DNA from 4 places in the Mesorhizobium sp. B2-3-7 genome. Region 3 is predicted to be linked to each of the others. Evidence: riboswitches for the same ligand, from Rfam matches in the RefSeq annotation. Region 3 holds a riboswitch; each other region holds the start of a gene.
The links. A riboswitch is a leader RNA that binds a small molecule or an ion and turns the genes downstream of it on or off. The one in region 3 is predicted to bind cobalamin.
Positions count from the first base shown of each region.

Region 1: linked by a shared signal. The riboswitch ahead of FJ940_RS27525 (aromatic ring-hydroxylating dioxygenase subunit alpha) and the one ahead of FJ940_RS14335 (DUF1636 family protein) in region 3 are both predicted to bind cobalamin.
Region 2: linked by a shared signal. The riboswitch ahead of bluB (5,6-dimethylbenzimidazole synthase) and the one ahead of FJ940_RS14335 (DUF1636 family protein) in region 3 are both predicted to bind cobalamin.
Region 4: linked by a shared signal. The riboswitch ahead of FJ940_RS09070 (ABC transporter ATP-binding protein) and the one ahead of FJ940_RS14335 (DUF1636 family protein) in region 3 are both predicted to bind cobalamin.

Region 1 covers NZ_VFVV01000020.1:67,929-71,112, forward strand. The annotation lists gene ugpC (sn-glycerol-3-phosphate ABC transporter ATP-binding protein UgpC) at 1-36, shown strand, start outside; gene FJ940_RS27510 (DUF680 domain-containing protein) at 123-359, opposite strand; gene FJ940_RS27515 (DUF680 domain-containing protein) at 431-637, opposite strand; gene FJ940_RS27520 (DUF680 domain-containing protein) at 707-904, opposite strand; cobalamin riboswitch at 1,383-1,585, shown strand; gene FJ940_RS27525 (aromatic ring-hydroxylating dioxygenase subunit alpha) at 1,716-2,963, shown strand; gene FJ940_RS27530 (hybrid-cluster NAD(P)-dependent oxidoreductase) at 2,983-3,184, shown strand, end outside.
Region 2 covers NZ_VFVV01000002.1:416,082-419,265, forward strand. The annotation lists gene FJ940_RS05910 (TetR/AcrR family transcriptional regulator) at 1-326, shown strand, start outside; gene bluB (5,6-dimethylbenzimidazole synthase) at 372-1,124, opposite strand; cobalamin riboswitch at 1,173-1,352, opposite strand; gene FJ940_RS05920 (histone deacetylase family protein) at 1,474-2,400, shown strand; gene FJ940_RS05925 (exodeoxyribonuclease VII small subunit) at 2,404-2,655, shown strand; gene FJ940_RS05930 (DUF2277 domain-containing protein) at 2,754-3,020, shown strand; gene FJ940_RS05935 (pirin family protein) at 3,061-3,184, shown strand, end outside.
Region 3 covers NZ_VFVV01000006.1:255,368-258,551, reverse strand. The annotation lists gene FJ940_RS14340 (winged helix-turn-helix domain-containing protein) at 1-1,179, shown strand, start outside; cobalamin riboswitch at 1,209-1,413, shown strand; gene FJ940_RS14335 (DUF1636 family protein) at 1,451-1,897, shown strand; gene cobW (cobalamin biosynthesis protein CobW) at 1,900-2,952, shown strand; gene FJ940_RS14325 (cobaltochelatase subunit CobN) at 2,969-3,184, shown strand, end outside.
Region 4 covers NZ_VFVV01000003.1:455,900-459,083, reverse strand. The annotation lists gene FJ940_RS09075 (LacI family DNA-binding transcriptional regulator) at 1-947, shown strand, start outside; cobalamin riboswitch at 1,010-1,219, shown strand; gene FJ940_RS09070 (ABC transporter ATP-binding protein) at 1,476-2,306, shown strand; gene FJ940_RS09065 (ABC transporter substrate-binding protein) at 2,303-3,184, shown strand, end outside.

The DNA.
Region 1 (3,184 bases), on a different contig from region 3:
TTCGCGCTGCACGAGACGGAAGCGAAAGCGGCCTGAGAGCAGGCCATGAATTAATTGCCGGTCACGCAAAAAAGGAGCGGCGGGCAAAGCCCGCCGCTCCTGTCTGGTGTCAGCTTCGGCTGTTAGTGGCCGAAGAGATTCCGGTCACTGCCCTGAGGGGCGGACTTGTGTTCATCGCCCGACGAATTGAGCAGCTTGTAGACCGGCGAGCCGCTGTCGCGGATCGAAGCCGTGTGCGCATTGTCGACCGAGGTGACGGCAGGCTGATTGGCGCCATTGGAGCCATAGTTGTCGCTGCTGGCGAAAGCGCTGCCCGAAACGGCCAGGACGGCGGCGGCAGCAAGGATGATCTTTTTCATTTCAAGTCTCCTGAATTCTCAAATTCCACCGCAGAGGCGGGCTTGCCCGCCATCTGCTGCAGGATCGGCTGTTAGTTGTTGCCGAAGAGGTTATGGTCGGCACCCTGAACAGGTGCCTGGGCAGCCGGAGCCGGCGTCTTGGTCGAAGCGGTGTATGAGCTGTCCGTCGAAGTGGCCGCGGGCTGGTTGGCGCCATTGGAGCCATAGTTGTCGCTGCCGGCGAAAGCGCTGCCCGACACGGCCAGGACGGCGGCGGCAGCAAGAACGATCTTCTTCATTTCAAGTCTCCTGAATTCTCAAATTTCGCCAGGACGGCGGAAGGCCCGCCGTCAACTGGAGATCGGCTGTTAGTTGTTGCCGAAGAGGTTGCGATCGGCACCCTGGACAGGCGTCTGGGCAGCCGGTTCCGACTTCTTGGTCGAAGCGGTGTACGAGCTGTCGACGGCGGTGGCCGCAGGGGCATTCGAACCATAATGGTCGCTACTAGCGAAGGCGCTGCCGGAAACAGCCAGAAGGGCGGCGGCAGTGAGAATGATCTTTTTCATTTTTGATACTCCAGTATTTTTCCGTCCGTCTAGCGGCGTGTCTTGGGAGGAAATCGCGTCGTTCGGACAGCCCCGATGTGGGAAAGCCATACCGCCATTTCCAATCACGAAGTTTTTCCGTGTGGACCAAGTTTCCACCACTTGAAATTGTGCCAGAGCCTTCAACATTCGTTTTTTTCTGTTTACTATCAGTTGGTTATGCAAACGCGTCGCGCGATCACCAACTGTGTCGAAGGCCCAGTGTTCACACCGTCCTGCACGCATCGTCAACAGAAACGAACCGTTCGGTTCGATTTTAGAGGGCGCTAACAGTCACTTTTCGAAACCGTTAACCTTTTTTGCCTCCGCCACGAGACGGAATCCGAGGCGGCGACCTGAGGCTTTCTGCCCTGCAACGGCGGCCGCGCCGTTTCCAATGCGTGTCGCGCGGCATGGATGCGATGTCGTTTTCATGCCGACGACAAGTCGGCGATCATGGTTAGATCCTGCCATCTCAGGTGCCGCCGCGTGACGACGAGGCGGAGAATTGGGAAGCCGGTCAGAATCCGGCGCTGCCCCCGCAACGGTGGTGGAGTTCAGGTCGCAACGGGAGACCACTGGGCAAAGGCCTGGGAAGGTGTCGCGACAGTCCGCAAGGACAGCTCCAGAGCCCGGAAACCAGCCCGAGATGTTGGACTCGACTGATCGCGGCGGGCGGTCAAGAGGCGGATGGTGCATGTCCGGCGCAAGCCGGCGCGCTGCTTGATCCTTCCTCTCTCCCCTCCGTTCAGTCCTTCGATGCGAGGACAGGACTTCAATGCGAGGACAGGACATGGATGCGCGCAACGACATGCTGAAACGGCTGCAAGGCCGCAGGGACGGCTTCTCGCTCGAGCAGCCCTTCTATACCGATCCCGACTACTTCAAGCTCGACATGGAGCTGATCTGGTACCGCGACTGGCTGTTCATCGGCCATGATTGCGAACTGCCCCGGCCCGGCAGCTTCATCACCGTGCAGATCGGCGACTATCCTGTGGTGCTGGTGCGTGACCAGAAGGGCAACATCAACGCCTTCCACAATTCTTGCCGCCATCGCGGCAGCCGCGTCTGCAACACAGACAAGGGCACGGCGGCGAAGCTCGTCTGCCCCTACCATCAGTGGACCTATGAACTGGACGGCAGGCTGCTGTTCGCCAGGCAGATGGCCGAGGGTTTCGACAAGAGCCAGTTCGGCCTGAAGCCGGTCGCCTGCGAAAGCGTCGGCGGCTACATCTTCATTTGCCTCGCCGACGAGCCGGCGGATTTCGCGCCGATGCGGACGATGATCGAACCCTATTTGCTGCCGCATCGGCTGCGCGAAGCAAAGGTCGCCTTCGAGAGCACCATCGTCGAGAAGGGCAATTGGAAGCTGGTCTGGGAAAACAACCGCGAATGCTATCATTGCGCCGGCAACCATCCGGAGCTCTGCAAGACCTTCCCGGAGGCGCCGACCGTGACTGGCGTGCAAGACGCCGACGGCGACCCGGAGATGCTGGCGCACTGGGCCAAATGCGAGGCGGCAGGCCTGCCGAGCAGGTTCCGCATCGACCCGGCCGGACAGTACCGTGCCACCCGCGCGCCGCTGCTGCGCGATGCCGTCAGTTATACGATGACGGGAAAACGCGCGGTCAAGAAGAACCTGTCCGACGGCGTTGCCACCGACCGCATCGGCTCCTTGCTGCTCTATCACTATCCGACGACCTGGAACCACATCCTTGGCGACCACGCCGTCACGTTCCGCGTGCTGCCGATCAGCGCCACCGAGACCGCGGTGACGACCAAATGGCTGGTTCACAGGGACGCGGTCGAGGGCGTCGACTATGATCTCGCCGAACTCACCCATGTCTGGACCGAGACCAACGGCCAGGATCGTCGCATCGTCGAGGAAAACGCCTTCGGCATCCTGTCGCCGGCCTATGAACCCGGCCCCTATTCCGAACTGCACGAAGGCGGCGTCATCCAGTTCGTCGACTGGTACGCGCGTTTCATCGGTCCGCGCCTCGCCGAAGACGGCCGGCCGGCCCTGCGCAGCGTTGCTTGAGAGGTAAGGGATGAATGCGATGACGGATCTCGGCCTCTATCGCCATCTCGATCAGATGGCGCCCTGGAACGACAGGCTCCAGGTGCTGGAAGTGATCGGCGTGAGCGACGAGGCGCCTGATGTAAAGACCTTCACCTTCCGCTCCGACAACCAGACCTGGTTCCGCTACAAGCCGGGCCAGTTCGTGACGCTGGAACTGCCGACAGCGGATGGGTTGCTGA
Region 2 (3,184 bases), on a different contig from region 3:
GCTACATCGAAATGGCGCTGGAGCCGGAAATCCAGCGCATCATGTTTCGGGACGGTCCGGCCGTGCTGGGGGATCCCGCGCAATGGCCGAACGCCAATGCCTGCGTCGCGTCGATGACCGATCACCTGACGACGCTGCAGGGCGACGGGGTGGTTGTCCCGGGCGTAGACCCCGAGACCGCGGCACGGCTGATCAACGGGGCGAGCAGCCAGGCGGCGCAGCGGATCGCCAATTCGAACGACCCGGAAGCGACGTCGAAGACCGTGGTGGCGGCATTCAAGCAACTGCTCGAAGGATTGTTGAGGAAGGATGCCGGAGCCGCCTGACGACGGCAGGCCGCCGGCAGCGCGCTGCGCATGCCATATCGGCAATCAAATCAAGGGTTTGTCAGACTTTTCGCATGTTGCCGCCTTGAGGCGTGCGATCGTTGATTTGAGCGGAACTTCGCCCTGTCCGCAAAACGTCTCGCTCATGATCAGCTCGGGCAGCGGCAGCCGCCGCCCCCAGCCATGTGTTTCGAGGTCCGGTTTCGGCGCGAACTCCGAGACACGGCCGACACAGAGATAGGCCACCGGCGTCACATGCCCGGGAATCGACAGAAGGTCTTTCAACGCCTGCGCCTCGATAATGCTGACCCAGCCGACGCCGACGCCTTCGGCGCGCGCCGCCAGCCAGAAATTCTGCACCGCGCAGACCGTGCTGTAGAGATCCATCTCGGGATTGTGCCAGCGTCCCAGCGGCGAACCCTGTGAGCGTCGGCGGTCGCAGGTGATACAGATATTGAGCGCGCTTTCGCAGATGCCTTCCAGCTTGAGCTTGCGGTAGAGCGCCCGCCGCTCTTCCTCGATCGCCGGCAATTCCTGCTCGCGCGCCGCGAGGAACAGGTCGCGCACCTGTTCCCGTCGTTCGGTGCCACGAATGACGATGAAATTCCATGGCTGCATGAAGCCGACCGATGGCGCGTGATGGGCGGCAAGCAGCAGCCGCGCCAAGACCTCGTCGTCGACGGCCTCTGATGTAAAATGGCTGCGAACATCGCGCCGCGTGAACATGGCGCGGTAGACCGCATCGCGCGCCATCTGGTCGAATCCGTCACCCACGGGGATGGTCATATTGTCCGGCATCGCTTGTCCCCTTGCGATTGCAATCAACTGCCGTCCGCCTGACCATGCGGATGACGATGCCTGCCAGGCCGGTCTTCTGGCTCGGGATCAACCCGCATCCGGCGCCTTCCCGTCATCGACAGTGGCATTACCGGCGCGGTCCCCCTTACAGCGTTGGGCACGCCACGGTATCAAACCGTGTTCCCGATTCTCCCGCTCGCGGCGGGCACCAGGCAGTGGCCGGGACTTTACGACGAAGCCCCTGCGCCGCCAATCCCCGCGGCGACGCGAATGGACGCAGGCGCGATTTTCCCCAGCCATCAGGCCGCAACGCATGGCCATCGCCGCGCCGGGGCACTAGATAGGGGGCATGGCCACTCGTCTCTACACCCATCCGATCTTCCTTGAGCACATCACGCCGCCCGGCCATCCGGAGCGGCCGGACCGCTTGCGCGCCATCGAGCGCGTGCTCGACGACGAGGCTTTTGCCGCGCTCGACCGCCTCGAGGCGCCGGAAGGCGACGAGGCCACCATTCTCTACGCGCATCCCGAGGATTTCGTCGAGCGGGTACGCGCCGCCATTCCCGAGACGGGCATCGCCCGCATCGATGCCGACACAACGGCCAGCCCGAAGAGCTGGCAGGCGGCGATCACCGCGATCGGAGCCGCCAACGCCGCCGTCGACGACGTCTTTGCCGGCAGGGCAGACAACGTTTTCGTCGCCGCCCGGCCGCCCGGCCATCATGCCGAGAAAGCGACCGCGATGGGCTTCTGCCTGTTCAACACGGCGGCCATCGCCGCACGTTATGCACAGCGCAAACACGATATCGAACGTGTCGCCATCGTCGACTGGGACGTGCATCACGGCAACGGCACGCAGGATGTTTTCTGGGACGATCCGTCCGTGCTTTATTGCTCGACGCACCAGATGCCGCTCTACCCCGGCACCGGAGCAAAGAACGAAACCGGCGCCGGCAACATCGTCAACGCGCCGCTTGCGCCGCAGACCGGCAGCGAGGCGTTCCGCGATGCCTTCCTGTCGCGCGTGCTGCCCTCGCTCGACAATTTTGCACCCGACCTGATCATTATTTCGGCCGGCTTCGATGCGCATCATCGCGACCCGCTGGCCGAGATCAACCTGACCGAGGATGATTTCGACTGGGCGACCGGCCAACTCATGCAGCGCGCGGCGCGCCACAGCGGCAACCGGCTCGTCAGCCTGCTCGAGGGCGGCTACGATCTGCAAGGATTGGCATTTTCGGTCGCCGCCCATGTCGGGCGACTGATGAAAGGATGAATGATGGCTGGTGAAACCAACGAAGACGTCAAGGCGATGAGCTTCGAACAGGCTCTCGACGCGCTGGAGAAGATCGTCGATGATCTGGAGCGTGGCGATGTGCCGCTCGACCAGTCGATCAGGATCTACGAGCGCGGCGAGGCGCTGAAGGTGCATTGCGACCGGCTGCTGAAGGCGGCCGAGGACAAGGTGGAGAAGATCAGGCTGTCCCGCGACGGCAAGCCGGTCGGGACGGAGCCGCTGGACGCGGATTGAGGCACGCAGCCGTCTCTCTGGTTTTTGACATGATCATGATTGAGGATAGAACGCGTCCCGATTGAAACGGCTCCAGGACAAGAGGAGATACGGAAGCGATGTGCAGAAACATCAAGACCCTGTTCAATTTTGATCCGCCGGCGACCAACGACGAGGTGCGCGATGCAGCCCTTCAATTCGTTCGCAAGCTGAGCGGAACGACGCGGCCTTCGAAGCAGAACCAGCACGCATTCGACCATGCCGTCGAGGCCATCGCGGCGTCGGCGCGCGAGCTTCTCGATTCGCTTGAAACCAACCAGCATCCGCGCAATCGCGAGGAGGTTGCGGCCAAGCTGCGGGCGAAGGCGGCGATCCGCTTTGCCTGATCTGGCCAAAGCAGCCATCGGCCGCTGACAAGGAGAGTTCATGAGCTTCTTTCCCGGGAAGGATCCTGAAGCCGGCGATGCCTTTGCCAGCGACCAGATCGAATTGATGGTCATTCCGAACGCCAAGGACATTGGCGGTTTTCAGGTTCGCCGCGCCTTGCCGA
Region 3 (3,184 bases):
GCCACGGCCCGGCGCATCGCGCTCGCCGCCCAAGGGTTCACTGATCCCCGCCCCGCCGGCACGCCCGACCGACGCCACTTCGCCCGCGTGCTCTCGCGCACCGGCCTGCTGCAGATCGATTCCGTCAGCGCGGTGGTGCGCGCTCACTACATGCCGCTCTACTCGCGCCTCGGCCCCTACCCGTTCGCCTTGCTCGACAACGCCGCCGTCACGCGCAAGCGCACGGTTTTCGAATACTGGGCGCACGAGGCTTCCTTCCTGCCGGTCGAGACCTATCCCCTGATGCGTTGGCGCATGCAGCGCGCGGAGCGTGGCGATGAAATGTATCTGGGCCTGGCCAAATGGGGCCGCGAGCACGCCGCCTATATAGAAGAGATCTACCGCGAGGTCGCGGAGCGCGGCCCGATCGCCGCCTCCGCGCTCGAAGGCCAGAAAGGATCCGGCGGCTGGTGGGGCTGGAGCCACGCCAAGCATGCCTTCGAATGGCTGTTCTGGGCAGGACGCATCACCACCGCGCACCGCCGTGGCTTCGAACGCTTCTATGATTTGCCCGAGCGCGTACTGCCGCAGGCGATCCTCGATCTGCCGGTGCCGTCTGCCGAGGACGCGCATCGGGAATTGCTGCGGATATCCGCCCGCGCTCATGGCGTCGCGACAGCAAGCGACCTGCGCGACTATTTCCGCCTGTCGCCGGCCGACATGAAGGGCCGGCTGGAGGAGCTGGTTGAAACAGGCGAGCTGGTGCCGATGCGTGTCGAGGGCTGGAACAAACCGGCTTACCTCCATAAGGAGGCCCGTATTCCACGAAAAATCGAGGCCCGCGCCTTGCTGGCGCCGTTCGATCCGGTCGTTTTCGAGCGCTCGCGCACGGAGCGGCTGTTCGATTTCCACTACCGCATAGAAATCTACACCCCTGCCGAAAAGCGGCAATACGGCTATTACGTCCTGCCGTTCCTGCTCGGCGACAGGATCGTGGCGCGCGTCGACCTCAAGGCCGACCGGCCGGCCAGCGTGCTACGCGTCCACGCGGCCTATGCCGAGCCCAGCGCGCCGCCTGAAACCGCCGCGCAACTCTTCCAGGAATTGACGCAGATGCAGCGCTGGCTCGGCCTCGAACGGATCGAGGTTACGCCCGCCGGCGACCTTGGGCAGCCGCTCGCCGACATTGCCGTGTCGTAGACGCGCGTTGACACCGCCGCCTGCAAGAGCCTAAATCCATTCCAGACGGTCTCCTCTCGGCAAAGGGAGGAGCCAAGAGGGAATGCGGTGCGAAATCTCGATTTCAAATCCGCGGCTGTCCCCGCAACTGTAAGCGACGAGCCAAGGCCGAAAACCACTGGGACGGTCCCGGGAAGGCGGCACGAAGGCGATGACCCGCGAGCCAGGAGACCTGCCGTCTGAGACATAAGAATCCGATCGCCCGGCGGGTTTTCCGGGCAAGGAGCCCGATTTGGAACGCGACAGCAGTTTCCCGGCTGAAACAGCGGACATTTTGCCTGGCGATAGCGACTTGTCTGGCGATAGCGACGCCTTGGCCGGCGTCACTGTCATCATCTGCGCTTCCTGCCGCGACGAGACCGGTTCCGATGCCCATCCCCGCGCCGGCGAAGTTTTGGCTCAAGATACGCGCCAAGCCGCAACGGCCGACAATGTCCGCGTCCGCACCGTCGAATGCCTCGGCAACTGCAAGCGCCGCCTCAGTGCCGCGATTCTTCGCGACGGCTGCTGGAGTTATGTCTTCGGCGACCTGAACATCGCCAGCGGCGCCGATCTCGTCACCGGCGCGAAACTCTTCGCCGCTTCGACCGACGGCCTCATTCCGTGGCGTGGTCGCCCGGATTCCCTCAAGCGCGGCCTCGTCGCCCGCATTCCTCCCCTCGACATGCTGAAGGACTGATCATGACCGCCGCAGTTTCCGCCGCCACTCTCTCCCGCGTCCCCTGTACCGTCGTCACCGGCTTCCTGGGTGCCGGCAAGACCACGCTGGTCCGCCATCTCCTGGAAAACGCGGGCGGCAAGCGTATCGCCATCATCGTCAACGAATTCGGCGACATCGGCATCGACGGCGAGATCCTCAAGGGCTGCGGCATCGACACCTGCCCGGAGGAAAACATCGTCGAACTGGCCAATGGCTGCATCTGCTGCACCGTCGCCGACGATTTCGTCCCGGCGCTCGACCAGATCCTGTCGCTGACGCCGAAGGTCGACCACATCCTGATCGAAACCTCGGGCTTGGCTCTGCCCAAGCCGCTGGTCCAGGCCTTCCAGTGGCCGACGGTGAAGAGCCGGGTGACAGTCGACGGCGTGATCGCCGTGGTCGACGGTCCGGCACTCGCCGAGGGGCGCGTCGCCAACGACATGGACGCCCTACAGGCGCAACGCGCGCAGGACCAGACACTGGACCACGACGACCCCGTCGAGGAGGTGTTCGAGGACCAGATCGCCTGCGCCGACCTCATCATCCTGTCGAAGAGCGACCTGATGGATGCCGCAGGTTCGGCTCGCGCCAACGCCATCATTGGCGAACACTCCGCCCGCGCCGTGAAGGTCGTGCCGACGGCTCATGGCAAGGTCGATCCGTCCGTGCTGCTCGGGCTAGGCCTCGCCGTCGAGGACGACATCGAGAACCGCAAGTCCCATCATGACGGCGCCTTCGACCACGAGCACGACGACTTCGATACGTTCATCGTCGACATCCCCTCGATCGCCAACCCGGACGACCTGGCAAAGCGCGTCGCCACCGCCGCCGAACAGGAGAACGTGCTGCGGGTGAAAGGCTTCGTCGAGGTCGGCGGCAAGCCGATGCGGCTGTTGCTGCAGGCGGTCGGTCCGCGCGTCAATCATTATTATGACCGCGCCTGGACGGCTGACGACGACCGCCGCTCGCGCCTGGTCGTCATCGGCCTCAAGGGGCTGAACCGCCCGGCGATCGAGCATATCCTCGCCGGCTGAGGCAACACCGACCGCGATGCACATCCTCACCACCACATCCGCCTCGCTCGACGATCTCGCCGAGCCGGTCGATCTGCGGCAGACGCCGGCGGAAATGGTGGCGCTGTCCTTCACGGACAGCGACCTGGCCGGACTGGCAGCGGCCTGGAAAGGCGACGCCGATCGGCTGCCCACGATGCGGCTGGCCGCGCTGCGCGACCTGCGCCACCCCATGTCCGTCGACCTCTGGATC
Region 4 (3,184 bases), on a different contig from region 3:
CCGACGTGAACGCCGAGACACGCCAGCGCGTGCTCGAGGCGGCCCGGAAGCTCAATTATTCACCGAACCACTCGGGCAGGAACTTACGCCGCGGCACCACCCATGCCGTGGCTTTCATGCTGCAGCCGCATCCGGGCGACCAGCAGTATGGCGAGCCGTTCTTCATTCCGTTCCTCACCGGACTGCAAGCGACATTGGCCGAGTGCGGGCTGGACCTGATCATCGTCATGGGCGCGCCGGCGGATTATCAACAGGAGCGGCTGCGCCGCGTCGTCGAGACGCGTCGTGCCGATGCCGTCGTACTGGCCTGGACGCGGCGCGAGGACGATCGCATCGACTATCTGAGCAAGGCCGGCTTTCCCTTCGCGACGCTCGGCCGAAGCCGGTCCGGCGACGACAGCTATCCCTCTCTGGATCTGGATTTCGAGAAGGCGGGCGCCGATGCGGTCGACCGGCTGGTTGCGCGTGGCCACCGCCGCATCGCCGCCATCCGGCCGTCGCTTGACCTGAATTTCGGTTATCTGTTTCTGGAGGGTTATTGCAAGGCGCTGCGGCGGCACGGCATCGAAGTCGATCCCGGCCTGATTGTGGACGGTTTTATCAACGAAGCCGGTGGCTACGCGGTGACACCGCAAGTCATGCGGTCGAAGGATCCGCCGACCGCGATTATCTTCAACAACGACTCGATGGCGCTCGGCGGCTGCAAAGCGCTCGCCGAAATGGGGATCAAGCCCGGGCAGGATGTCGCGGTGATCGTCATCGTCGACACGCCGCTCTGCCGTTATTTCTCGCCGGCGCTGACCGGCTTTCGTCCGAGCCTTGACCCGATGGGGCGGCGGCTCGGCGAAATCCTGCTCGCCTCGCTCCCGGCTTTCGCCGGCGCGAAAGGGCCAGAGATCATTCGCGAGGTCTGGCCGCTGGAACTGGTGGCGCGCGATAGTGATTGACCACACGTTTGTATCGTTATAACAGAACATGCATCGACCTTGCCTCGACGCTGCCTGCATCCTAGGCTGCGACTCGTGATGGTCCCCGCGCCGCAAGGCGAGGGGTGAAAAGGGAACATGGTGAGGCCCGATTTTCGGGTCGAAGCCATGGCTGCCCCCGCAACTGTAAGCGGCGAGCAAAATCCGAGAAGCCACTGGCCGGCAAGGCTGGGAAGGCAGGATGGCGCAACGACCCGCGAGCCAGGAGACCTGCCATCTGCATGGGTTGACCGGACGGGGTGTGCCGGGAGGAGACGCGGGGTTCGGTCTTGTCGACCGGTTCAAGCCAGCTTCCTTCCGTCGCCATTTTTGAAAGTGACGGAAGTTGGACGGCTCCATCGATCGCATTCACTGCATTCCCATGCATCGCATCATCGTGTGCACGCTTTGCCGCGATATCGCCACCGAGGTGAATTCAGGCCAGCGTCCGGCAGGATTGGCAAGCAAGACGCTGGCCCGTATTCCGGCAGGCCCTGCAAGGAATTGCCCATGACCGCGCCGCTTCTCGAGGCCCGCGACCTGGCCGCGGCGGCGGATGGCCTGCATCTGGTGCATCCGGTCAGCCTTTCGGTGGCGGCGGGCGACCGTCTCGCCATCATCGGTCCCAACGGCGCCGGCAAGACGACATTGCTGCGCATGCTGTCGGGCATGCTGCGGCCGAGTTCGGGCGAAGTGAAGCTCACCGGGCGCCTGCTGGACAGGATTTCGACCGCCGAGCGGGCGCTGCACATCGCCGTCGTCGGCCAGACCGATCAACCGGATCCACGGCTGGCGGTGATCGATTATGTCGAGCTCGGCCGGGTTCCGCATACCGGCCGCAGGCACAGGAGCGAGGAACGCGACATTGTCGTCGAGGCGCTGCGCCGGACCGGGCTGTTGCCGCTGCTTGGCCGCACCATCGGCTCGCTGTCGGGCGGCGAGCGCCAGCGCGCCCAGCTTGCCCGCGCCATCGCACAGGAGCCGAAGATCCTGTTCCTCGACGAGCCGACCAACCATCTCGACCCGCGGGCGCGCAGCGAGTTGCTCGAACTGGTTGCAGGCCTCGGCATGACCGTGATCGCGGTGCTGCACGATCTGGCGCTGGTGACGCCTTTCGCCACCAGGGTCGCGGTGATGGGCCATGGCCGGTTGCATGTGCTGGCGCCGCCACGCGAAGCACTCACTCAGCAGCTGATCCGCGAGATCTTCGGTGTCGACGTCTTTAGGTTGCGCCACCCGACGGAGGACCGCGAGCTGACGGTGTTCGAGGTTCCGAACCGTGCCGCGCATCTTCGTGAGCGCAGATCCAATTCCCGTGCAACGAAGGAGCAACATCCGTGAAACGCCTTGCCGTATCTCTTGCCTTCTCCCTGCTGGCCTCTACGGCCTTCGCCTTTCCGGTGACGGTCGACAGCTGCGGCAAGTCGCTGACCTTCGACGCGCCTCCAAAGCGCGCTGTCATTCACGATCTCAACATGGCCGAGATGGCCTTCGCCCTGAAGCTGCAGCCGTCGATCGTCGGCCTGACCGGCATCACCGGATGGTACAAGGTCGGCCCCGAATTCAAGGCCGAGCAAGGCTCGATCCCGGAACTGGCGCCCAAATATCCGACGCTGGAAAACCTGGTCGCTGTCGAGCCCGACTTCTTCTTCGCCGGCTGGTATTACGGCATGAAGCCGGGCGGCGAGGTGACGCCCGATACGCTGGCGCCACACGGCATCAAGACCCTGGTGCTGACGGAAAGCTGCGTCCATCTCGACAAGAACCGGCCTGCCGCTTCGATGGACCTGCTCTATGGCGATGTCGAGAAGCTGGGCAAGATCTTCGGCAAGGAGGCCGAAGCGGATAAGCTCGTCTCCGGCTGGAAGGCGCAGCTCGCCGAAATCGCCGCAAAGGTCGGCGACCGCAGGGGAACGCGCGTCTTCCTCTATGATTCCGGCGAGGACAAGCCGTTCACATCAGGCAAGTTCGCCATTCCCAACGCCATGATTTCCGCGGCCGGCGGCGACAACATCATGGCCGACATGGACACCAGCTGGGGCAACACGGATTGGGAGACGGTGGCCTCGCGCAATCCGCAATTCCTCATCCTGCTCGACTATCAGGATGGCGGCGGCTACCGGAAGCTGCTCGATTTCCTGAAAGCGCATCCGGCAATGAAGGAGATAGACGCGGTCAAGAACGAACGCTTCGTGGCGCTTCGCTATGCCGAACTGACA